DNA from 3 places in the Streptomyces sp. NPDC000134 genome. Region 3 is predicted to be linked to each of the others. Evidence: riboswitches for the same ligand, from Rfam matches in the RefSeq annotation. Region 3 holds a riboswitch; each other region holds the start of a gene.
What was found. Region 3 has a riboswitch for cyclic di-AMP ahead of ACFY32_RS02870 (transglycosylase family protein). Riboswitches for the same ligand answer to the same signal wherever they lie in the genome.
Positions count from the first base shown of each region.

Region 1 (7,471 bases), on a different contig from region 3:
GGTGCCGCGCACGGCGGCGTGGCGCGGGGCGGGCGGGGTGTCCGCGTGCTCGGCGAGCGTCTGCCGGTCGCCGGGCCGGATGCCGGGGACGGCCTCGGCCGGGTTGGCCCGCGCCGCGTGCGCACCGCGCATGGGCAGCGGCGGCGGCGCGCCGCCACCGTCCACCACCGGCGACGGCGCCGCGGCGGGGACGCCCGACGGCACGGCGGGAACGGGCTCCGACAGCGACGGGACCGGCGCGGACACCGGCACCGGCCGGAGCGGCGGCACAAGCGTCCGACCGTCACCGCCGGTGCCGTACCCGGACGGCGGCGGCACGACAGCCCGACCGTCAGCCCCGGTGCCGTACCCGGACGGCGGCGGTACGGCAGCCCGACCGTCGCCCCCGGTGTCGTACCCGGACGGCGTGGAGTCCGCCGCTCCTGTCTTCGCCGCCCCGCGTGCCGCTCCCGCCGCCGTCCCGAGCAGCGCCTGCGGTACGACGAGGACGGCCTGCACCCCGCCGTAGATGTTGGTCTGGAGCCGGACGCTGATGCCGTGCCGCCTGGCCAACTGGGAGACCACGAACAGTCCGATCCGGCCGTCCGCCAGCAGCCGGGCGACGTTGACCTGGTCGGGGTCGGCGAGCAGGGCGTTCATCCGGTGCTGTTCGGCGACCGGCATGCCCAGGCCCCGGTCCTCGACCTCGACGGCGAGCCCGGAGGTGACGAGGCCGGCGCGGAGCAGTACCTGGGTGTGCGGGGCGGAGAACACGGTGGCGTTCTCCACGAGTTCGGCCAGCAGGTGGATGACGTCGGCGACGGCGTGGCCGCGCAGCTCGCCGTCGACGGGCGGGACGAGCCGGACCCGGGAGTACTGCTCGACCTCGGCGATGGCCGAGCGCAGCACCTCGGTCATGGGGACCGGGTTGCTCCACTGCCGGCGGGAGACGGCGCCGCCGAGCACGGCGAGGTTCTCGGCGTGGCGGCGGATGCGGGTGGCGAGGTGGTCGACGTGGAAGAGGCCCTTGAGCAGGTCGGGGTCCTCCTCCTCGTTCTCCAGCTCGTCGAGGATGGAGATCTCCCGGTGCACCAGCGACTGCAGGCGCCGGGCGAGGTTGACGAAGACCTCCAGCTTCTGTTCGCTGCCCGCCTGGCTGGACAACTGGGCGGCCCGGACGACCGCGGAGACGGCGGTGTCGTGGGCGCGGGACAGGTCGGCGGCGAGCAGTTCGAACTCGTCGGCGTCGTCCGGTGGTCCGCCGCGCGGCTTGCGCCGGGGCGGGGCCTCGCCGCGGCGCAACGCCTCGACGAGGGCGTCCAGTTCGTTCTCCCCGCGGGCGGTGGAGCGGCGCAGGGCGCCGACCCGCTCGCGTACGGAGCGGGCGGCCCGGTCGGCGGCGAAGGCGGCGACGGCCACGGCGGCGGCGGTCACACAGAGGGCGCCGGCCAGGACGCCCCACAGGGCGGGGCCGGGCGGGGTGCCGGCGGACCGGACGGTGAACAGCACGGCCGCGCTACCGCCGAGGGCGACCGCGAGGGGCGGCAGCACGGCGAGCCGCAGCAGTTGGGGCCGTATGCGGGTCTCGGGCAGCGCGACAGCGGTGCGGACGGCCGGCCGGCCGTGCCGGCCGCCCTCGCGGCGGTCTGCGCGCGTGGCCGGGGCGCGGAGGTGAGGCATCGGTGTCCTTGTACTGGTCCGTCGTACTGGTCCGTCGGGCTCGCGGTGCCGACCGAGGAGACCGGTACCCGGCTCTGTGTCGCCCGACGGACACTCACGGTAGTCGTCCGCGACACACCGGTGACGGGCGTTGCGGAACTCCTCCGGGCAACGTCCCACTCTGGTATGACGCCTCGTACGACAGACCGACAACCGTCCGTTCGCGCAGAGAGGTCGTGGCCCACCGCCCGAGTCAAGGAGCCCGATGACCGACAGGACCGGCAGGACCGACTTCAGGAAGACCCTCGTCGTCGTACGGCCGGATGTGCAGCGCGGCCTGCGCGTAGGCCCGAGGAGAGATGTTCGGGTCGCCGGGGCCGTCGATCATGCGCCACCGGTCAGGCCATCGGTCCCCGGCCGTCGGAGGGACCGGCCGTACCGCTCACCGCTCGCCCGCGAGGTCGAGGTCGCCCTGGCGCGGCGCGGTCGCCGCGTGGACGGCCCACGCACGCTCGACCGGGGCGGACACCGCCCGCCACCACGGCTCCGCCGGCAGTTCCCCGGCCGGTTCGAACGGCTCGCCCGGCCGCGGGAACGCCACCGCCTGCCCGGCCTCCTCGGCCGCGTCCTTCATCCACTCCCCCGGCTCGGCCCACGGGTGCGGGGCGAGGTTGAAGGTGCCCCAGTGGATCGGCAGCAGGACGCCCGCGGTCGCGCCGCCCTGGAGGTCGAGGTGGGCGCGGAGGCCCTCCTCGGGGGTCATGTGGATGTCGGGCCAGAACTCCGCGTACGCGCCGACCTGGATCATCGTGGCGTCGAACGGGCCGTGGGCGGCGCCGATGTCCCGGAAGCCGTCGAAGTAGCCGGTGTCGCCGCTGTGGTAGACGCGGTGGTCCGGGCCGGCGACGACCCAGGAGGCCCAGAGGGTGTGCTGGGTGTTGCGCAGGCCCCGGCCGCAGAAGTGGCGGGCGGGGGTGGCGGTGAGGGTGAGGCCGCCGACCTCCGTCTCCTCGTGCCAGTCCAGCTCGCGCAGCCGGTCGGCGGGCACGCCCCAGTGCTCCAGGTGGGCGCCGACGCCGAGGGGCACGGCGAACAGGGTGTCCGTGCGGGCCAGCGCCTTGATGGTGGGCAGGTCCAGGTGGTCGTAGTGGTCGTGCGAGATGACGACGACGTCGACCGGGCCGAGGGCGGCCAGCGGCAGCGGCACGGGGTGCAGCCGCTTGGGGCCCGCGAAGGCGAACGGGGAGCAGCGCTCGCCCCAGACCGGGTCGAACAGCACCCGACGCCCGTCGATCTCGGCCAGCACGCTGGAGTGCCCCGCCCAGGTCAGCCGCAGTCCGGTGGCCGGCGGGCGGGCGAGGTCGGCGACGGTGGTGGGGTGCACGGGGATGTCGCCCGCGGGGGCGCGGCGGGAGCGTGCCTCGCGGTCGAGGTAGAGCCCGGCGAACTTGGAGGCCGAGCCGGAGGGCCGGGTCCGGGCCGGTCCGCCGGGGTTCTGGAACACGCCGTCGGCGAAGTGCGGCGATCGGCGGATACGCGCCATGCGCGCTCCGGCCGGGTCCGCGCCGAAGGCCAGGGGCCGCGGCGCACGGAGCCCGGGGTTCGGGGAACGGAAACCGGGCACGGTACCTCCACGTGGAGTAGTCGGACTCTCATTATGGTCGGCCGGTACGACACTCCGGCCGGCGGAGGCCGCCCCGCCGCCCGTCCCCCGCGCGGCGGGACACCGCGCAGGCCACCGCTTCCCCGCGCGGCGGGGCACCGCCCAGGCCACCGCTTCCCCGTCAGGCGGGAACTCCTGTTCACGTCACCGCTTCCGCACCCGGCGGGGACCCCGTTCAGGCCACCGCTTCCCCGCCCGGCAGGGACCCCGTTCAGGCCACCGCCGCGATCCGGGTCCTGATGTCGGCCGGCGACAGCGTTCCCTTGGCCCGCACGTGGTCGCCCGAGGACTCGCCGCGCAGCCGCCGCCCGATCCACGGCACCAGGTGCTCGCGCGCCCAGTGGACGTCGTCCCGCCGGACCTCCAGCGTGCCGCGCGGCGGCAGCGGGGGCCAGGGCTGCTCGGGGTCGGCCGGCACCGGCAGGCCGAGGGCCTGTCCGGCGCGGAGCGCCACGCGCGTGTGCCCCTCGGGCGAGAGGTGCAGCCGGTCCCTGTCCCAGGCCCGGCGGTCCTGGATGCTGCGCAGCGACCACAGGTCGAGCACGGGGCAACCGTAGCGGTCGGCGACGGCCCGCACATGCCCGTTGTACGTGGCGATCTTGCCGCGCAGATGCTTGAGGACGGGCACCCGGCGGGTGTCGAACCCGGTCGTCACCAGCACCGTCCCGGCGGTGGCGGTGAGCGCGGCGACCGCCCGCTCGAACCGCTCGGCCACCTCGTCGGGGTCCGTGCCGGGGCGGATGATGTCGTTGCCGCCCGCGCAGAAGGAGACCAGGTCGGGGGCGAGTCCGGCCGCCTGCGGCACCTGGTCCGCGACGACCTGGTCGAGCAGTTTCCCGCGTACGGCCAGGTTGGTGTAGGTGAAGCCGCCCTCGGGTCGCCGGTCGGCGAGCAGGACGGCGAGGCGGTCGGCCCAGCCGACGAACGCCCCGTCGGGGCCGGGGTCGCCGACGCCCTCGGTGAAGCTGTCCCCCACCGCCACGTACGACCCGATCACTGCTCTGCTGTCACTCTTCGAATCGTCTGCCACGTCGGCCCATGATTCACCTTGGATTGTGACCTACGCGACCGTAGGAGGGGGTTGACGTGCGGTGAGATAGGCCACTCGTAAAGGGTTGGCCAATTCCGGAATAACTGGACGCCCGGACAACTGGACGCGGCGAAGGCCGGCCCCGGGGACGGGGTCCGGCCTTCGGCGGTGTGCGGCGGTACGCGGGGGTGTCTCAGACGGAGACGCCGTGCGAGCGCAGGTAGGCGAGCGGGTCCACGTCCGAGCCGTAGTCCGGGGTGGTGCGGATCTCGAAGTGCAGGTGCGGGCCGGTCACGTTGCCGGTGGCGCCGGAGAGTCCGACCTGCTGCCCGGCGGTCACGGTCTGGCCGCTGGAGACGGAGAGCGAGGACAGGTGGGCGTACTGGGCGTAGTAGCCGTCGGCGAGCTTGATGACGACCTGGTTGCCGTACGCGCCGCCCCACCCGGCGGAGACGACGGTGCCCGCGCCGACGGCCTTCAGCGAGGTGCCGGTCGGGACGACGAAGTCGGTGCCGGTGTGGTAGCCGCTGGACCACATGCTGCCGGACTGGTGGTACGGGGTGCCGACGGCGCCGCCGGCCACCGGGGAGACGTAACCGCCGGAGGTCCCGGCGGCCTGGCCGCCGGTGTCCTCGGCGGCCGACGACCCGGTGGTCTTCGCGGCGGACTCCGAGGACTGCGCCGCGGACTCCGTGGTCTTGGCGGCGGACTCCGTCGACCGCGCGGCCGGCTCGGACGGCTTCGCCGCGGACCCGGTGCTCTTCGCGGCCGCAGCCGGGCCGGTGAGGGAGAGCTTCAGTCCGGGGTGGATCAGGGACGGGTCGGAGCCGACGGCTTCGCGGTTGTCCTCGTACAGCTTCTTCCAGCCGCCGCTGACCTTCTGCTCGTCGGCGATCTTCGACAGGTAGTCGCCGGTGCGCACGGTGTACGTCCGCTTTTCCGAGGCGCCGGCGGAGTTCTTCCCGGCGGCCTTCTGCGCGGCGGCCGGAAGGGACTGCACGGCCTTTTCGGAAACGGAGTGGGCGGGAGCGGCGTGGGCTCCGGTGGCCCCCATGAGCGGAAGCGCGAGCGCCGCGCCGCCGGTTCCGGCGACGGCGATGGTACGGGTCAGACGCTGGGTCCTGGTACGGCGGTGCTTACCCTTCGCGGGCATGTCGAATTCCTTCTCCGGCGCCTACGAGGTGAGCTGTCGGGTGCGGGCTGGAGCTGCCCGGCCGCGTCGTGACGCGGCTTTACCCCTAGCCGTTCCGGAGACCGGAACAGGCGGAATTCCTGTGGGTCCCCCGTTCCTGCCGTTACGGGTGGTGGATGGGTGCGGCTCCGGTCGGCGGCAGGATTAGGCGTCCGTCCGGATCGGAGGTGAACGTAAGGGACCAGGACGCAAAGAGACAAGCCTGGGGTTGCCGATAAAGCCGTTTCCCGTGATCCTTTATGGGATTCCGCAGTCATCCTCCGTGGAATTCTGGATCTTCACCGGGTACGAACGCCCTTGAAAAGGGGCTTTATTACGTGAACATGACGCCCGACGATCCGTCAGGGATATGACGCTGCTCACGCCCTCCCGGCACCCCGGTCTTTATTCCGGACCGAGCAGTAATGAAGCCACCAATTCGGACACAAAGCCCAGATACGGCACATTCGGAGAAGCGGGGCCCATAAGAGCGGGCGGGCCATGCCGTATCGTCAGGTGATGCCCGCCGACGAGCCTCGTCCGCGGGACGTAGTGGGAGGGAGTCCACGTGACGCAGCAGGTCCCGTCGACCGAGCCCGAGCTGGCCGGTGTGCGCAATTTCCGTGACGTGGGCGGGCTGCCCACCGTGGACGGCCGTCGGGTGCGGTACGGAGTGCTGTTCCGCAGCGGCCACCTGGCCCACGCGACCGAGGAGGACGCGGCGTTCCTCGCCTCCCTGGGCCTGCACACGGTCTTCGACTTCCGCAACGCCGCCGACCAGCGGCTGGAGGGCCCCGACGTGGCGCTCCCGGGCGTGCGCAACGTGAACCTGCCGCTGTCCGACCCCGCCGACGGCGCGGAGTTCTGGCGGATGGTCCGCGACGGCGACCTCGACCAGCTCCGGGAGATCCTCGCCGACGGCAAGGGCGCGGCCCGGATGACCGCCTCGTACCGCACGATCGTCACCGAGCGGACCGCCGAGCACTCCCGGGTGCTGCGCGCGCTCGCCGAGGACAGTGTCCCGGCGCTGATGCACTGCGCGGCCGGCAAGGACCGCGCGGGCCTGTCGATCGCGGTGACGCTGCTGGCGCTGGGCGTCGAGCGCGAGGCCATCGTCGAGGACTACCTGAAGTCGAACGCCACGCACCGCCGCTACAAGGTGCGCCGCAGCGGTTCCTCGGAGTCGGCCTACTCCCCCGAGGTCATGGAGCTGCTGAGCCCCCTGTTCGACGCCCGCGCCGAGTATCTGACGGCGGCGTTCGAGACGGTCGAGGAGACCTGGGGCGGCGTCGACGCCTATCTGGAGCGGGGCCTGGGCCTCACCCCGGAGATCCGCGACCGCCTGCGCGAGCGCCTGCTGGACTGAGCCGGCCCGGCCGCCCGGCCCCGGCCCGCCCCGGCTACTTGGCGCCCACCTCGAAGAGCAGGTAGACGAAGGCCGCGAAGACGTGCCCGACGGCGATGTAGATGATCAGCCGCACCCACAGCGCGCGGGGGAACTTCTCCTCCATGTCCCTCACGGGGCGTCTCCGTTCGTCGGTCCCAGGCACAGCGCGGCCGTGGGACTCTGCAGCAGGGTGTGGACGAAGAGCAGGTCGACGCCGTCGTCGTCCTCGGCGGCGATGCGGTGCGGGGTCAGCGAGTCGAAGTGCGCGCCGTCCCCGGGCCCGAGCCGGTGCACCGCGTCCCCGAGGCGCAGCCGCAGCCTGCCCCGCAGGACGTGCAGCCACTCCTCGCCGGGGTGCACCCGCACGATGTCGCCCTGCGAGCCGTGCGGCACATGGACGCGCAGTGCCTGCATCCCGCGGCCGGGGGCGCCGGCCTGCCAGTACGTCCAGCCGCCGGCCCGGGTCGGTTCCATGTCGGCGGCGCTGATCACGGCGTCCCGTTCGGCGGCCGTCTCACCGAGCAGCTCGGAGACGGTCGTACCGTAGATCCTGGCGAGGGCGAGCAGCATCGGCAGCGAGGG
Region 1 is NZ_JBIAZN010000037.1:3,734-11,204, reverse strand. It holds gene ACFY32_RS33270 (ATP-binding protein) at 1-1,659, opposite strand, end outside; gene ACFY32_RS33265 (MBL fold metallo-hydrolase) at 2,081-3,262, opposite strand; gene ACFY32_RS33260 (SGNH/GDSL hydrolase family protein) at 3,513-4,298, opposite strand; gene ACFY32_RS33255 (peptidoglycan DD-metalloendopeptidase family protein) at 4,525-5,484, opposite strand; cyclic di-AMP (ydaO/yuaA leader) riboswitch at 5,488-5,684, opposite strand; gene ACFY32_RS33250 (tyrosine-protein phosphatase) at 6,071-6,868, shown strand; gene ACFY32_RS33245 (DUF6126 family protein) at 6,903-7,022, opposite strand; gene ACFY32_RS33240 (XRE family transcriptional regulator) at 7,019-7,471, opposite strand, start outside.
Region 1: another riboswitch for cyclic di-AMP. It lies ahead of ACFY32_RS33255 (peptidoglycan DD-metalloendopeptidase family protein); the one in region 3 lies ahead of ACFY32_RS02870 (transglycosylase family protein).

Region 2 (7,471 bases), on a different contig from region 3:
GCCCAGATCGCGGAGTACGAGCCGGCGGTGCGGGGCCTGGCCGCGATACACGTCGCGACCACCGGCACCTGCGACTACGTGGCGGTCGCCCGGCAGTTGGCCGACGCCTCGGGCGCGGAGATCCGCTACGGCAGCCAGGTCCTGCGCGTCGACCGCCGGCCCGGCCTCGGCGTCGCCGTCCGCACCCGGTCCGCGGAGGTGATCCGCGGCCGGGTCATGGTCAACTGCGCGGGGCTGCACTGCGACGAGATCGCCCGCGCCACCGGCGACGACCCGGGGATGCGGATCGTCCCGTTCCGCGGCGAGTACTACGAGCTGGCCCGCCCCGAGCTGGTGCGGGGACTGGTGTATCCGGTGCCGGACCCGGCGTTCCCGTTCCTCGGCGTGCACCTCACCCGCGGCATCGACGGCAGCGTCCACCTCGGGCCCAACGCGGTCCCGGCCCTGGCCCGCGAGGGATACGGCTGGGGCGTGATCAGACCCCGCGAGCTGGGCGCCACGCTGGCCTGGCCGGGTTCCTGGCACATCGCCCGCCGGCACTGGCGGTACGGCGGCGGGGAGCTGCGCCGCTCGCTGTCCAAGGCGGCGTTCACGGCGGCGGTGCGCAGGATGCTGCCCGAGGTGACGGAGGACGACCTGGTGCCGGCGCCCGCTGGGGTGCGCGCCCAGGCGGTGCTGCCCGACGGCACCCTGGTCGACGACTTCCTGATCCGGGAGACCCCCCGCGCGGTGCACGTGCTCAACGCCCCGTCGCCGGCGGCCACCGCCGCGCTGCCCATCGGCCGGGAGGTGGCCCGCCGGGCACTGACCGCGCTCGCCGACGACCGCGTGCCGTCCGGCGCCCCCTCCGGCGGCCCGCCCCGCGTCCCGTCGCACGGCCCCGCCGCCCCGCCCCACGGCCCCACCGGCGGGCCGTCCGGCGGCCCGCCGGACGGCCCGTAAAATCGGACGCATCGTGTCTGAGCACCCGCACCCCACTCCCCAGTCCGCCGCGTCCGCCGCGTCCGCCGGGTCCCCCGGGCCCGCCCGGTCCCCCCGTCCCAAGGGCGAGCCGCGCTTCCCCGACGGGCCCGCGCCCGATCCCGCCGGTTCCCACTTCGAGCGGCGCATCCGCAGCTTCCAGCCCCGGCGCAGCCGGGTGACCGCCGGCCAGGCGGACGCCCTGCGCAGGCTGTGGCCGGCCTGGGGACTGGACATCGACGGACAGCGGGTCCTGGACCTCGCCGAGCTGTTCGGCAACGACCGCCCGGTGGTGCTGGAGATCGGCTTCGGCATGGGCGAGGCCACCGCCGAGATGGCCGCCGCCGACCCCGGCACCAACATCCTCGCCGTGGACGTGCACACCCCCGGCCAGGGCAATCTGCTGGCGCTCGCCGACCGCGCGGGCCTGGACAACGTCCGGGTGGGCAACGGCGACGCGATCATCCTGCTGCGCGAGATGCTCGCCCCCGACTCCCTGGCCGGGCTGCGGGTCTACTTCCCCGACCCCTGGCCGAAGAAGCGGCACCACAAGCGCCGCCTGATCCAGCCCGAGTTCCTGACACTGGCCGCCACCCGGCTCGCGCCGGGCGCGCTGGTGCACTGCGCGACCGACTGGGAGCCGTACGCCGAGCAGATGCTGGACGTCCTCACCGCGCACCCCGCGTTCGAGAACACCCGGCCGGAAGGAGGTTTCGCACCGCGTCCCGCGTACCGTCCGCGGACCCGTTTCGAGGGCCAGGGACTGGAGAAGGGACATGTGGTGAACGACCTGCTCTTCCGCCGCGTACCCCACCCGGTGGATCATCGACACCAGGACCAGCCCCCCACCGGCGCCTGAAGCCCCGGGCGGCGCCCCCGTCTCGTCAGGATCGATGCCGTGGTCACTCCCCCCTGTCCCGCACCCCCCGGCGGACCCCCCGGCGACCCGCCCCGCGGCGCGCGTCCGCACTGGTGGCAGCGCCCCTGGGTGCGGTACGGCGCCCTGACCACCCTGCTCGCCCTGTCCGGGCTGGTGATCCTCGCCCTGGTGCGCGAGCAGACCGGCACCCAGGGCTTCCTGGTCGGCCTGGGGCTGGCCGTGCTGCCGGTGCCGCTGCTGCTGGCCGCCTTCCGCTGGCTGGACCGGGTGGCGCCCGGCCCCTGGCGGAACCTGGTGTTCTCCTTCGCCTGGGGCGCCTGCGCGGCGGCCCTGATAGCGATCGTCGCCAACAGCTTCGCCACCCGCTGGATCGCCACGGCCACCGCCGACCCGGCCTCCGCCGACACCCTGGGCGCCACCGTGATAGCGCCGGTCGTGGAGGAGTCCGCCAAGGCCGCGGCCGTGCTGCTGGTCTTCCTCTTCCGGGGACGGGACTTCACGGGAATCCTCGACGGAGTGGTGATAGCGGGCGTGACCGCGACCGGCTTCGCGTTCACCGAGAACATCCTCTACCTGGGCAACGCCTTCGGCACCGACCAGCTCACCGGCGACACCGGCATCGCCTCCGTCACCGCGGCGACCTTCTTCGTCCGCGTCGTCATGTCGCCGTTCGCGCACCCGCTGTTCACGGTGCTCACCGGCATCGGCTTCGGCCTCGTGGCGCTGCGCCCCGGCGGCCGGGGGCCGCTGCGGGTGCTGCTGCCGCTCACCGGCCTGCTGCTCGCGATGGGCACGCACGCCCTGTGGAACAGCTCCTCGTCCCTCGGCCAGTACGGCTTCCTCGCGGTGTACGCGACGTTCATGGTGCCCGCGTTCGCGCTGCTGACCTGGCTCGCCGTCTGGACCCGGCAGCGCGAGCTGGTCACCGTGCGCGAGGAGTTGCCCGTCTACGCGGCGGCCGACTGGCTGGGCCCCACCGAGCCGTACGCGCTGGGGTCGATGCGGGCGCGGCGCATCGCCCGCGGGTACGCCCGCCGGTACGCCGGGCGGGCGGCGGCGCGGACGGTCGCCCAGTACGAGGCGTACGCGACCTCGCTGGCGTTCCTGCGGCACCGGGCCCGGCGCGGCCGGGCGGGCGCCGACTTCGCCGTACGGGAGCGGGAGCTGCTGCTGGAGCTGTGGCACCGGCGCGGGATCGCCCGTCCGGCGCTGGACCACGCGGCCCGCGCCACGGCCCCGCCGGTGCCGGTGACCGCGCCGCCCTGGCCGGTGCACGGGGCCTACGGGCAGCCGGTGCGGTACCACCCGTACCAGCCGTACGCCCCGTACCAGCCGTACGCCTCGTACCGTCCGTGACCTCGGGTCAGGGGGTGAGGCCCTTGCTCCGGAACCAGGCCATCGGGTCGATGCCGGAGTCGGCACCGCCGGGGTGGACCTCCATGTGGAGGTGGGCGCCGGTGACGTTGCCGGTGGCGCCGACGCGGCCGATGACGTCGCCGGTGCTGACCTTCTGGCCGACGCCGACGCTGATCGAGGACTGGTGGCAGAACCAGATCTCGGTGCCGTCGTCGAGGGTGAGGATCGTGCGGTAGCCGTAGGACCCGGCCCAGCCGGCCTCGGTGATGGTCCCGGTGTGCACGGCCTTGATCAGCGTGCCGGTGGGCGCGGCGAAGTCGAGGCCGGTGTGGTGGCCGGAGGACCAGTAGGGGCCGGCCTGCCCGAAGGTGGAGGTGATGGTGTACGAGGAGGTCGGCAGCGCGTACTGCTCGGCCAGCGCGGCGAGCCGTTCGGCCTCGGCCTTCTTCGCGGCCTCTTCCGCCGCCTTCTTCTTGGCGGCGGCGGCCTCGGCCGCGGCCTTCTTCTCCGCCTCGGCGACCGCTGCCGCGGCCTTCTTCTCGGCTTCGGCGGCGGCTTCGGCGGCGGCCTTGCTCTCGACCTGGTCCTGCTGCTGCTCGGCCTGGGCCATGATCCGGGCGCGCAGCGCCTCGCCGGCGGTGGTGCCCTGCCCGTTGTCGGCGGTGGCGACGCCGACGCTGCTGAGCGGCGCGGCCGTCGCCGCGGCGGCCTGCTTCCCCTCGTCGTCGGAGATGAGGGAGGCGACGTTCGGCAGGTCCGGCATGGAGATCGACACCGGCGCCTTGCCGGTCTGCGCGCTGGCCATGCCGCCGGCGCCGACGGCGGCTATGACACCGACGCCGAGGACGGTGGAGCTGCGGGCGAGCCCGCCGCGCTGCTTGGCGACGCGGTGCCGGCCGCGCACGGGGCGCAGGGAGTCCGCGGTGGGGTTCCACTCCTCGGCCGAGCGGAGAGGACCGTCGAGGGGGCCGTCGAACGGACCGTCGAACGGGCCGTCATCGGTGCGGAAGTCGCCGTAGCCGAAGGTCTCGGTACTCCGCTGGGTCGGCACGAACGGGGCCTCGGGGGCAGGCCGGTTGGACGCCACGTGGGCGTGCTCCTTTCCTTCCGTCTCCGCCTACCGGGTTAGCTGACGGGTTCGGAGCGGGAAGGTCTCCTACGCGCGTATACGTGCCGTGTGGGCCACAGCCGTATACGCCCGATTCACCCCAAGGTGGTGGTTCCCCGGTTCCCTCGCGGGATTCGGCGCGTGCGCGCGGAGCCGCCTTCTGTGACGGCTGGGACGACCGCGCTGCGTTATCGAACGTTAATAGACCCGGGGCTCGTATTCCAAGCTGTTCCTCTTGATCATTAACGATTCCGACACGGACCAAGGCCGTACCGACGGCGAAACCAGGGCGACCTGACCCCCGATCACCACTCCCGCCCGGCCTGACGGTTCATCAGTTGTTATGCGGACGGCGGTCGCGCCGTCACCGACCGTGACCGGGGTCACGGCCGTCGCACGGCGAGCAGCGCCATGTCGTCGGCCATGCCGCCCCCGGAGTGCCGCCGTACGTCCTCGGCGAGCGCGTCGAGGAGGTCGGCGGGGTGCCGGAAGGCGCGGCCGGCCAGCCGTGCCTCGGGGTCGTAGAACACGCCCCGCGCGTCCCGGGCCTCGGTCACGCCGTCGGTGTAGAGCAGCAGCGTGGCCCCGCCGGGGAACGCGGCCTCCTCGGCCCGGTCGGGCCAGACGCCGAGTTCACCCATGCCGAGCGGCAGCGCGGCCTCCCGGGCGGCCAGCGCGTCCAGGGTGCCGTCGGCGTACAGCAGCAGGGGCGGCGGGTGGCCTCGGTTGACGATCCGGACGGTGCCGTCGCCGTGCGGGAGTTCGGCGAGGACGGCGGTGGTGAAGCCCTCGAAGGCGTCCAGCCCCTCGCGCCGGGTGCCCTCGCGGGCCAGCGCCCGTTCCAGCTTCTGGGCGACCGCCTCCAGCGTCGACTCCTGCTCGGCGGCCTCCCGGAACGCCCCGATCACCACGGCGACGGCGGCGACCGCGCCCATGCCCTTGCCGCGCACGTCGCCGACGACGAGCCGGATGCCGTACGGGCTGTCCTGCACGGCGTACAGGTCGCCGCCGATGAAGGCGTCGGCCTGCGCCGCCTCGTAGCAGGCGGCGATCTCGAAGCCGCCGATCCGTTCGGCGGGCTCGGGCAGCACCGCGCGCTGGGCGGCCTCGGCGATCTCGCGGGCGGAGGCGAGCCGTTCGCCGGTGCGGCGGACGAAGGAGTTGACGAAGACGGCGAGCCCGGCGACCGTCGCGATGGTCACCAGCTCGGTGATGGAGTCGGCGTAGTGGGCGACGCCGTAGCTGAACTGGAGCGCGAGCACGGCGACGACGACGGCGATCCCGGTGAGCAGGGTGCCGCGCCGGGAGTACAGCGGCGCGGCGACCAGGGGCGCGGCGGTGTAGAGGGGGCCCGCGGTGAAGTAGCGCGGGGTGAGGCAGTCGTACACGACGGCGACGGCGATCAGCAGCACGGGCAGCAGGCGTACGAGGACGCGGCCGCAGGAGGACCGCCGGCTCCTGGACGGCAGGGCCATGGAGTCGCCGAGCCCCGGGTCGGGCACCGGGTCGCCGGGCAGCCGGCCGCCGGCCCGCGCGTACGGCCCCTCGTCCACGTCACCAGGCCGCACCACTCGTCTCCCGCCACCCATGCCGTCGCGCCGCTTCCCGTCCCGTCCGTCCAGGGTTTCCGCAGCGGGGGCGGAGGGCGAGCGGTGCGGGGCCGGACGGGTGACGGGCGCGGGCACGGTGCCGGGACGCACCGAAGGCCGGGACCCTTTCGGGTCCCGGCCTTCGGTCTTCAGTAGCGGGGACAGGATTTGAACCTGCGACCTCTGGGTTATGAGCCCAGCGAGCTACCGAGCTGCTCCACCCCGCGTCGTTGTGTCACCAGTGTACGTCATGTCCGGGGTGGTCGGCACATCGGTTCTCAGTGGCCCGGGTTCTCGGCGTGGGTCAGGGTCTCCCAGGACACGAACAGGTCGTCGGTGCCGGCCGGGCGGGTGGCGGCGGCGAGCCGGTGCGCGGCGGGGACGGACACCCCGCGCCGGTTCTCCAGATGGTTGAGGGCGACCTCCAGATCGGGCCCCAGGTTCCGCTCGACCTTCCCGCCGCACAGCCACGCGGGCGCGGCCTTCGCGGACGCCTGCTGGGCGGCGTGCAGCTCCAGCGCGGCCCGCAGCCGCTCCTGGACCCCGCCGCCGTACAGGTCGACGCCCTGGTGCCAGGCGGTCTCGGCGATGTGCGCGGTGGCGGCGATCGAGTAGCCGACGTGCGCGAAGTTCCGGCAGGTCTCCTGGGTGACGCCGTCCTTGTAGGTGGCCTGCTTGAACCAGTACGCGGTGAGCCGCTTCGGCGTGTCGATGCTGCTGCCGGCCGGGGTGAGCGGCAGCTTGCCGTCCTTCTCCAGGTAGAAGTAGGCGGGCACCCGCTCCCGGAACCGCTTCAGGGCGAGGTTGAACGTCTTGTGGTCGTCGAGGAACACGGCGGCGGAGATCGCCCCGTCGGCGGTGATCAGGTCCCAGTTCCCGTTGAAGTCGGGGGCCTTCCTGGTCACCCTCGGCAGATGGGCGGTGCGCAGCATCTTCTCGAACCGCCGCACCCGCTCCTTCGGCCATCCCCCGCCCGGCGTGTGCCGGATCAGCTCCGCGGCCCGCGCCCAGGAGGAGGCCGTCCACCCGGCCTGGAGCCCGGCGTTCTCCCCGGTGTGCCCGGTGAGCCGCGCCGACCAGGCGTCCATGATCTCCCGGGCCTTCTCGGCATGATGCCGCTTGCCGGTGACCCCGAACAGCAGCGCCTGCGTATAGGCGGCGATGGCGTCCGCCCGCTCCTGCGCGCACCCCCGCCCGGCCGCGTCCCCCGCGGGACAGAAGACGGTCCGGAAGGGCCGGGCGCGGTACCGGTACGACCCGTACGCGCTGTCCCGCATGGCCAGGTACGCCGAGAGCCAGGGCTGGCGCCCGGCGGTGGTGTTCTTCCGCACGGTGTCCAGTTGGGCCGCGCTGACGAGCACGCCGGGGTGGGTGAACTCGGCGTCGTCGGGCAGCGCCCGTACCGAGGCCCGGTCCCCCGCCTCCTGCCCGCACGAGGCGACCGTCCCCGCCACCAGGGCCGCCGCCACCAGCGCCGCCACCCGTCCGCCCACTGCCCTCATGGCCACCTCCGCGTGTCCTCCGGCCGGCTCACTGGCAGCGTGACCCGGCCGGGGCCGCCGCGCAGGCGGGGTTGGG
Region 2 is NZ_JBIAZN010000021.1:17,240-24,710, forward strand. It holds gene lhgO (L-2-hydroxyglutarate oxidase) at 1-942, shown strand, start outside; gene trmB (tRNA (guanosine(46)-N7)-methyltransferase TrmB) at 956-1,819, shown strand; gene ACFY32_RS27245 (PrsW family intramembrane metalloprotease) at 1,859-3,196, shown strand; gene ACFY32_RS27250 (M23 family metallopeptidase) at 3,204-4,283, opposite strand; cyclic di-AMP (ydaO/yuaA leader) riboswitch at 4,296-4,454, opposite strand; gene ACFY32_RS27255 (PP2C family protein-serine/threonine phosphatase) at 4,688-5,872, opposite strand; tRNA gene ACFY32_RS27260 (tRNA-Met) at 6,047-6,120, opposite strand; gene ACFY32_RS27265 (alginate lyase family protein) at 6,172-7,395, opposite strand.
Region 2: another riboswitch for cyclic di-AMP. It lies ahead of ACFY32_RS27250 (M23 family metallopeptidase); the one in region 3 lies ahead of ACFY32_RS02870 (transglycosylase family protein).

Region 3 (7,471 bases):
TGCAACTTGAGGCCCAGAAACTCGCCGAGCGCCTCGGCACCGACACCGGACAGCCCGCCTTCTGGCAGGCCCTGTCGAAGTCCTCCGAGGAACTCGACATCGACCTCAACCCGCGCTACGGCACCTGGGACGTGGAGAAGAGCAGCCGGGTGGACGCCGACACCCCGTGGGTGCGGGACGTCACGGCGCCCCGGGGCACGGCGTAACGGTTCAGCGGGGTGCGTTACGTTCGAGACGTGAACGCGACGAGCCCCGAAGCCGCCCCGGACCCCGGCCGCGTGGTCCTGCTCACCACCAGCCACCGGGTCGCCCCCGGCCTGCTGTCCTGGCCCGCCTGGCAGGTCCTGCGCTCCGCCGACCGCGTGCTGTGCGCGGACGGCGCCCACCCGCAGGTGCCGTATCTCCGTGAGGCGGGCGTCGCGGTCGACGAGGCCGCCCCGGCCGCCGAGGAACTCCTCGACGCCTGCGCAGGCGGCCGTACGGTCGTCGTCGTGGCGACCGGTGAGGGCGAGCCCGCCCTCACCGACGGCCTCGCCAGGCTGGCCGGCTCCGGCCGCGTGCGCATGCCCGAACTGGAACTCCTCCCCGCCTCCTACGACCTCCCGGGCGCCCGCCTGCTGGACCTCGTCCAGGTCATGGACCGCATCCGCGCCGAGTGCCCCTGGTCCTCCCGGCAGACCCACGAAGGGCTCGCCAAATACGGCATCGAGGAGGCGTACGAACTCGTCGAGGCGATCGAGGACGGCGACCGCGACGGACTGCGCGAGGAACTCGGCGACGTCCTGCTCCAGGTCGTCTTCCACGCGCGGATCGCCGAGGAGGACCCGGACGCGCCGTTCTCCGTCGACGACGTCGCCGGCACGATCGTCACCAAGCTGATCCACCGCCACCCGCACGTCTTCGGCGACGCGAGTGCGACCACCCCCGAGGAGGTCAAGGAGCACTGGCTGCGCACCAAGGCCGTGGAGAAGCAGCGCACCTCGGTCACCGAGGGCGTCCCGCTCGGCCAGCCCGGTCTCGCCCTCGCGGCCAAGCTGGCCTCCCGGGCCCGCACCGCCGCCCTGGACGTCCCCCTCCCGCACACCGGCGGCATCGGCTACGACCTGCTGCGGCTCGCGGTACGGGCCGAGGCGGAGGGCGTCGACCCGGAAGCGGCCCTGAGGGCGGCGGCCCGCGCCTACCGGGACGCGATCCTGGCGGCGGAACGGACCTGACCCGGGCACCCCGCGTCACGCCGGACACCGCACCCGCCCCCGCCCCGCCTCCCGTCACGCCGGGCACCGCACCCGCCCCCCGGCACCCGCGCCGCGCACCGCACCCGCCCGACCACCCCCGCCCGTCCACCCCCGCCCCGCCCTCCGGATACGGTCAGGACGTGACCGACCGACCCCACGCCCAGCCCGCCCCCGCCCTCTTCACCTGGGAGTTCGCCGCCGACCCCTACCCCACGTACGCCTGGCTGAGGGAGAACTCGCCCGTCCACCGCACCACCCTCCCCAGCGGCGTGTCGGCCTGGCTGGTCACCCGGTACGCCGACGCCCGCCAGGCCCTCGCCGACCCCCGCCTGTCGAAGAACCCCGCGCACCACGACGGACCCGCCGACGCCAAGGGCAAGACCGGCATCCCCGGCGAACGCGGCGCCGACCTGATGACGCACCTGCTGAACATCGACCCGCCGGACCACACCCGGCTGCGCCGCCTGGTCAGCAAGGCGTTCACGCCCCGCCGCGTCGCCGAGTTCGCGCCCCGCGTGCAGGAGCTGGCCGACCGCCTCATCGACGGGTTCGCCGGCCGCGGCGAGGCCGACCTGATCCACGAGTTCGCGTTCCCGCTCCCCATCTACGCCATCTGCGACCTGCTCGGCGTCCCGCGCGAGGACCAGGACGACTTCCGGGACTGGGCGGGCATGATGATCCGGCACGGCGGGGGCCCCCGGGGCGGGGTCGCGCGGTCGGTGAAGAAGATGCGCGGCTACCTCGCCGACCTGATCCATCGCAAACGCGCCGCGCTGCCGCCCGAGCCGGACCCCGGCGAGGACCTCATCTCGGGCCTGATCCGCGCCTCCGACCACGGCGAGCACCTCACCGAGAACGAGGCCGCCGCGATGGCGTTCATCCTGCTGTTCGCCGGTTTCGAGACGACCGTCAACCTCATCGGCAACGGCACGTTCGCCCTCCTCACCCACCCGGAGCAGCGCGCCCGCCTCCAGGACGCCCTCGCGGCCGGGGACCATGGCCTGCTGGCGACCGGCGTCGAGGAGCTGCTGCGCTTCGACGGCCCGGTGGAGCTGGCCACCTGGCGGTACGCCACCCGGCCGGTCGCCCTCGGCGGACAGGACATCGCCCCCGGCGACCCGGTCCTCGTCGTGCTCGCCGCCGCCGACCGGGACCCGGAGCGGTTCGCCGACCCGGACACCCTGGACCTGGCCCGCCGCGACAACCAGCACCTCGGCTACGGCCACGGCATCCACTACTGCCTCGGCGCCCCGCTGGCCCGGCTGGAGGGCCGGACCGCGCTGGCCACCCTCCTGACCCGGCTGCCCGACCTGCGCCTGGCCGCCGACCCGGCCGGACTGCGCTGGCGCGGCGGCCTCATCATGCGCGGGCTGCGCACCCTGCCGGTGTCGTTCGCACCCGGGACGGTGGAGCGGAAGTGACGAACGTTCACTTCTGTGATCTCCATGTGATCTGCACGGCATGAACTTGTGACAAGTGATCGTGTGCCGATACGTTCACGGATCAGCGCGGCGCCGAGCCCCATCCGCCGCCGCGCGGGCCCCTGTTGTCTCGCGAAAGGTCCCCGCATGCTCTCCGGGAACGGCCGTCACCGTCGCCCCCGCCAGGCCCCGGCCCTGGTCGTCGCCGCCGGAGTCACCGGCTCCGCCATCGCGATCCCCCTGCTGGGAGCCACCGGCGCGCACGCGGCCGACGGCACGGCCTGGGACCGCGTCGCCGAGTGCGAGACCGGCGGCGCCTGGAGCCAGAACAGCGGCAACGGGTACTACGGCGGCCTCCAGTTGTCCCAGAAGGACTGGGAGGCGTACGGCGGGCTGGCCTACGCGCCCAGCCCCGACGAGGCCAGCCGCTCCCAGCAGATACGGGTCGCCGAGAGCCTGCTCGCCGACCGGGGCATCGCCGCGTGGCCGACCTGCGGCCCGCTCGCCGGACTGCTCGGCGGCTCGCCCTCGGCGGACACCGGCACCGGGAACGGTACGACGGATGACGGCGCGTCGGACGAAACGCCCACAACGGACTCGGCGGACACCTCCGGCTCCGGCCGGACGACCGGCGCGAGCCCCGAGGCGACGGCGACCCCCGACTCCTCGCCCTCGGCCACCCCGTCGGACGAGACGCCGGCCGGGAAGAGCAAGAGCCGCAAGAGCGGCACGAGTGAGAAAACGGCCAAGTCCGACACGTCCTCGGAGTCCGAAAAGCCCACCATCGACCCGAACGACTCCATCACCACAAGGCCCGACGACTCGGACAACTCGGGCCTCGATACCGGTGCTTCACAGCTCACCGGCACCACCGACTCCGGCACCGGACGCCATCGCGGCGGCACCGCCGACGAGGACGCCGCCGACGGCCGTACCACCGGGCGGCACGCTTCGCGCGGGGACGGTGTGACGCGAGAGGTCCAGGACGGGTCGTACACCGTGCGTACCGGCGACAGCCTCTGGGGCATCGCCGACTCCCTTGAGCTGAGCGGGGGATGGCACTCCCTCTACGCCGGGAACAAGGAGACCGTCGGCGCCGATCCGGACCACATCCTGCCCGGTCAGAAGCTTGCAGTGGATGTCGAATCGGGCGAAAAGTAACGGGAGTTCGCGCCGCGATTGACACTTGATGTCCGGTATAAACGCGGTGAGAGATAGGTCTCAGAAGTCGTGATCGTCTTTGAAAATCCGCCGCGGGCGTGACTACGGTCGTGATCGCTCGCCACCGCGGGCCCCGGCCGCCGCAACGCCGAATCCTGCCAGCGGCAGTCCGGGAACAGTCGTCGCGTCAAGCGCCGTAGGCAGGAGCGGGGGACCCAAGGTAGGCGCCGCACCGGGCAGTTGAACCGGAGCGGCTAGGGGTGAAGCCGGCTCCCGTGAGGGACCCGGCCGGGCAACTCAACCGGCCCGAACCCGACAGCTCACCTCGCAGGCGTCGGTGAGGGGATCTCCACCATGCTGTTCTCCAGCAAGGGCAAGCACCGTCGCCCGTCCAAGGCCACCCGGGCCATCGCCATCGCCGGTGTCACCGGTGCCGCCGTCGCCGCTCCGCTGATGGCGGCCGGCAACGCCTCCGCCGCCACCGAGTCCGAGTGGGACGCCGTCGCCCAGTGCGAGTCGGGCGGCAACTGGTCCATCAACACCGGCAACGGCTACTACGGCGGTCTGCAGTTCTCCGCCTCCACCTGGGCCGCGTACGGCGGCACCCAGTACGCCGCCACCGCCGACCAGGCCGGCAAGGCCCAGCAGATCCAGGTCGCCGAGAAGGTCCTCGCGGCCCAGGGCAAGGGCGCCTGGCCGAACTGCGGCACCGGCCTGTCGGGCGCCGGGTACACCGGCGGCGGCGCCACCGAGAGCCAGAACCAGGGCGGCGGCCAGAGCACCGGCGGCCAGGACGGCGGCAGCCAGGGCGGCGGGTCCACCGCGACCACCCGGGAGACCCAGGAGCAGCCCGCCTCCCGCTCCCAGGAGCGCCCCGCCCAGACCCAGCAAAAGCAGACCGGGAAGACGGTCACCACCCCGACCGGCAAGAAGGTCGAGAAGGGTGACGGCGAGTACAAGGTGGTCAAGGGCGACACCCTGAGCACCATCGCCAAGGCGCACGACGTCGCGGGCGGCTGGGCGAAGCTGTTCGAGCTGAACGACGACATCGTCGACGACGCCGACCTGATCTACCCCGGTCAGCAGCTCCACCTGAAGTAGGACCCGCGGGTCCGGCAGGACTCCCCGCCCCGGTGCGTGTTCCCCCGTACGCACCGGGGCGGGGTCATGTCCGGGGACCCGCCCCTCTTTTGTTCCGTTCGGAAACAATCTACGCTCGGTTCTGCCACAGGGGTGGGTGACCGGCTGGCCGATCGGCCGGAGCCGGTTAGGCTCATCCCGCAGAGCCACACGGCCGCGCCCGCGACAGCCAACCGCGGACCGGCCGCCCCGCGTCACATCCCAAGAAGGAGATGCTCGTGCCGTCCATCGACGTCGTCGTAGCCCGGGAAATCCTGGACTCCCGAGGCAACCCCACGGTCGAGGTCGAGGTCGGCCTCGACGACGGCAGCACGGGTCGTGCCGCCGTCCCGTCCGGCGCCTCCACCGGCGCCTTCGAGGCCATCGAGCTGCGCGACGGCGACGCGAGCCGCTACCTCGGCAAGGGTGTCGAGAAGGCCGTCCTCGCCGTCATCGAGCAGATCGGCCCGGAGCTGGTCGGCTACGACGCCACCGAGCAGCGGCTGATCGACCAGGCCATGTTCGACCTGGACGCCACCGACAACAAGGGCTCCCTCGGCGCCAACGCCATCCTCGGCGTCTCCCTCGCCGTCGCCCACGCCGCCTCCGAGGCCAGCGACCTCCCGCTCTTCCGCTACCTGGGCGGTCCCAACGCGCACCTGCTGCCGGTGCCGATGATGAACATCCTGAACGGCGGCTCGCACGCCGACTCCAACGTGGACATCCAGGAGTTCATGATCGCCCCGATCGGCGCGGAGTCCTTCTCCGAGGCGCTGCGCTGGGGCGCCGAGGTCTACCACACCCTCAAGAAGGTCCTGAAGAACAAGGGCCTGGCCACCGGCCTCGGCGACGAGGGCGGCTTCGCCCCGAACCTCGGCTCCAACCGCGAGGCCCTCGACCTCATCCTCGAAGCGATCAAGGAAGCCGGCTACACCCCCGGCGAGCAGATCGCCCTCGCCCTCGACGTGGCCGCCTCCGAGTTCTACAAGGACGGCGTCTACACCTTCGAGGGCAAGGAGCGCTCGGCGGCCGAGATGACCGAGTACTACGCCGAGCTGGTCGACGCCTACCCGCTGGTCTCCATCGAGGACCCGCTGTTCGAGGACGACTGGGAGGGCTGGAAGACCATCACCGACAAGCTCGGCGACAAGGTCCAGCTCGTCGGTGACGACCTGTTCGTCACCAACCCCGAGCGCCTGGCCCGCGGCATCGAGGAGGGCGCGGCCAACGCCCTGCTGGTCAAGGTCAACCAGATCGGTTCGCTGACCGAGACCCTGGACGCCGTGGAGCTGGCCCAGCGCAGCGGCTTCAAGTGCATGATGTCCCACCGCTCCGGCGAGACCGAGGACGTCACCATCGCCGACCTGGCCGTCGCCACCAACTGCGGCCAGATCAAGACCGGCGCCCCGGCCCGCTCCGAGCGCGTCGCCAAGTACAACCAGCTCCTGCGCATCGAGGAGATCCTGGACGACGCCGCGGTGTACGCCGGCCGTAGCGCCTTCCCCCGGTTCCGCTCTGCGAACCAGTAGGCACAGCAAGGGCTGACCTGCCCCTCGGAGGCAGAGTCGTCCGTACGTCCCCGCACCCGGTCCCGTACCGTGTGCGGGGACGTACGCGCGTGGACGGGAGGCGGAAGGCGGATGGCCGTGAAGGACCGGGACCGTTTCTCCACCACGACCAGGCTCCGGCTGCTCGGCGAGCAGACCGCGGCCCGGGTCTACCGCTCGCAGACCCGCCGCCAGGCCCGCCGCTCCCGGCTGACCGGCCGGGCGGCGCTGCTGGCGATGGTGGTCTGCTCCCTGGTGGTGGCGCTCGCCTACCCGATACGGCAGTACGTCGCCCAGCGCGCCGAGATCGCCGACCTCCAGCGGGAGAAGCAGCAGGCCCGCCAGCGCGTCGAGCAACTGCGCGACCTCAAGGCACGCTGGCAGGACGACGCGTACGCCGAACAGCAGATCCGGCTGCGGCTGCACTACGTGATGCCGGGCGAGACGGGTTACATCGTCATCGACCCGGCCGCGGCCCGGCAGACCCGCGCCGGTCTCGGGGCCGCCGACCGCCCCTGGTACCGCAACGTCTGGGAAGCGGTCGACAAGGCCGACGCCGCCCGTCAGTGAACCCACAGGAAGACCAGCAGAAGACAGCCATGCAGACCCCTCCGCCGCCCACCGGGCGCACCGAGCCCACCGACGCGGACGTCGCGGCGTTCCAGCAGCAGCTCGGGCGACCGCCCCGCGGACTGCGCGCCATCGCGCACCGGTGCCCGTGCGGGCAGCCGGACGTCGTGGAGACCGCCCCGAGGCTGCCCGACGGCACGCCGTTCCCCACGCTGTACTACCTGACGTGCCCCAGGGCCGCCTCCGCGATCGGCACCCTGGAGGCCGACGGGGTGATGAAGGAGATGACCGAGCGGCTGGCCGCCGACCCCGAACTGGCCGCCGCCTACCGGGCCGCGCACGAGGACTACATCCGGCGCCGCGACGAGATCGAGGAGCTGACCGGCTTCCCCAGCGCGGGCGGGATGCCCGACCGGGT
Region 3 is NZ_JBIAZN010000002.1:89,729-97,199, reverse strand. It holds gene ACFY32_RS02890 (SurA N-terminal domain-containing protein) at 1-206, shown strand, start outside; gene ACFY32_RS02885 (nucleoside triphosphate pyrophosphohydrolase) at 237-1,214, shown strand; gene ACFY32_RS02880 (cytochrome P450) at 1,376-2,656, shown strand; gene ACFY32_RS02875 (transglycosylase family protein) at 2,804-3,817, shown strand; cyclic di-AMP (ydaO/yuaA leader) riboswitch at 4,000-4,166, shown strand; gene ACFY32_RS02870 (transglycosylase family protein) at 4,172-4,918, shown strand; gene eno (phosphopyruvate hydratase) at 5,176-6,465, shown strand; gene ACFY32_RS02860 (septum formation initiator family protein) at 6,577-7,053, shown strand; gene ACFY32_RS02855 (DUF501 domain-containing protein) at 7,083-7,471, shown strand, end outside.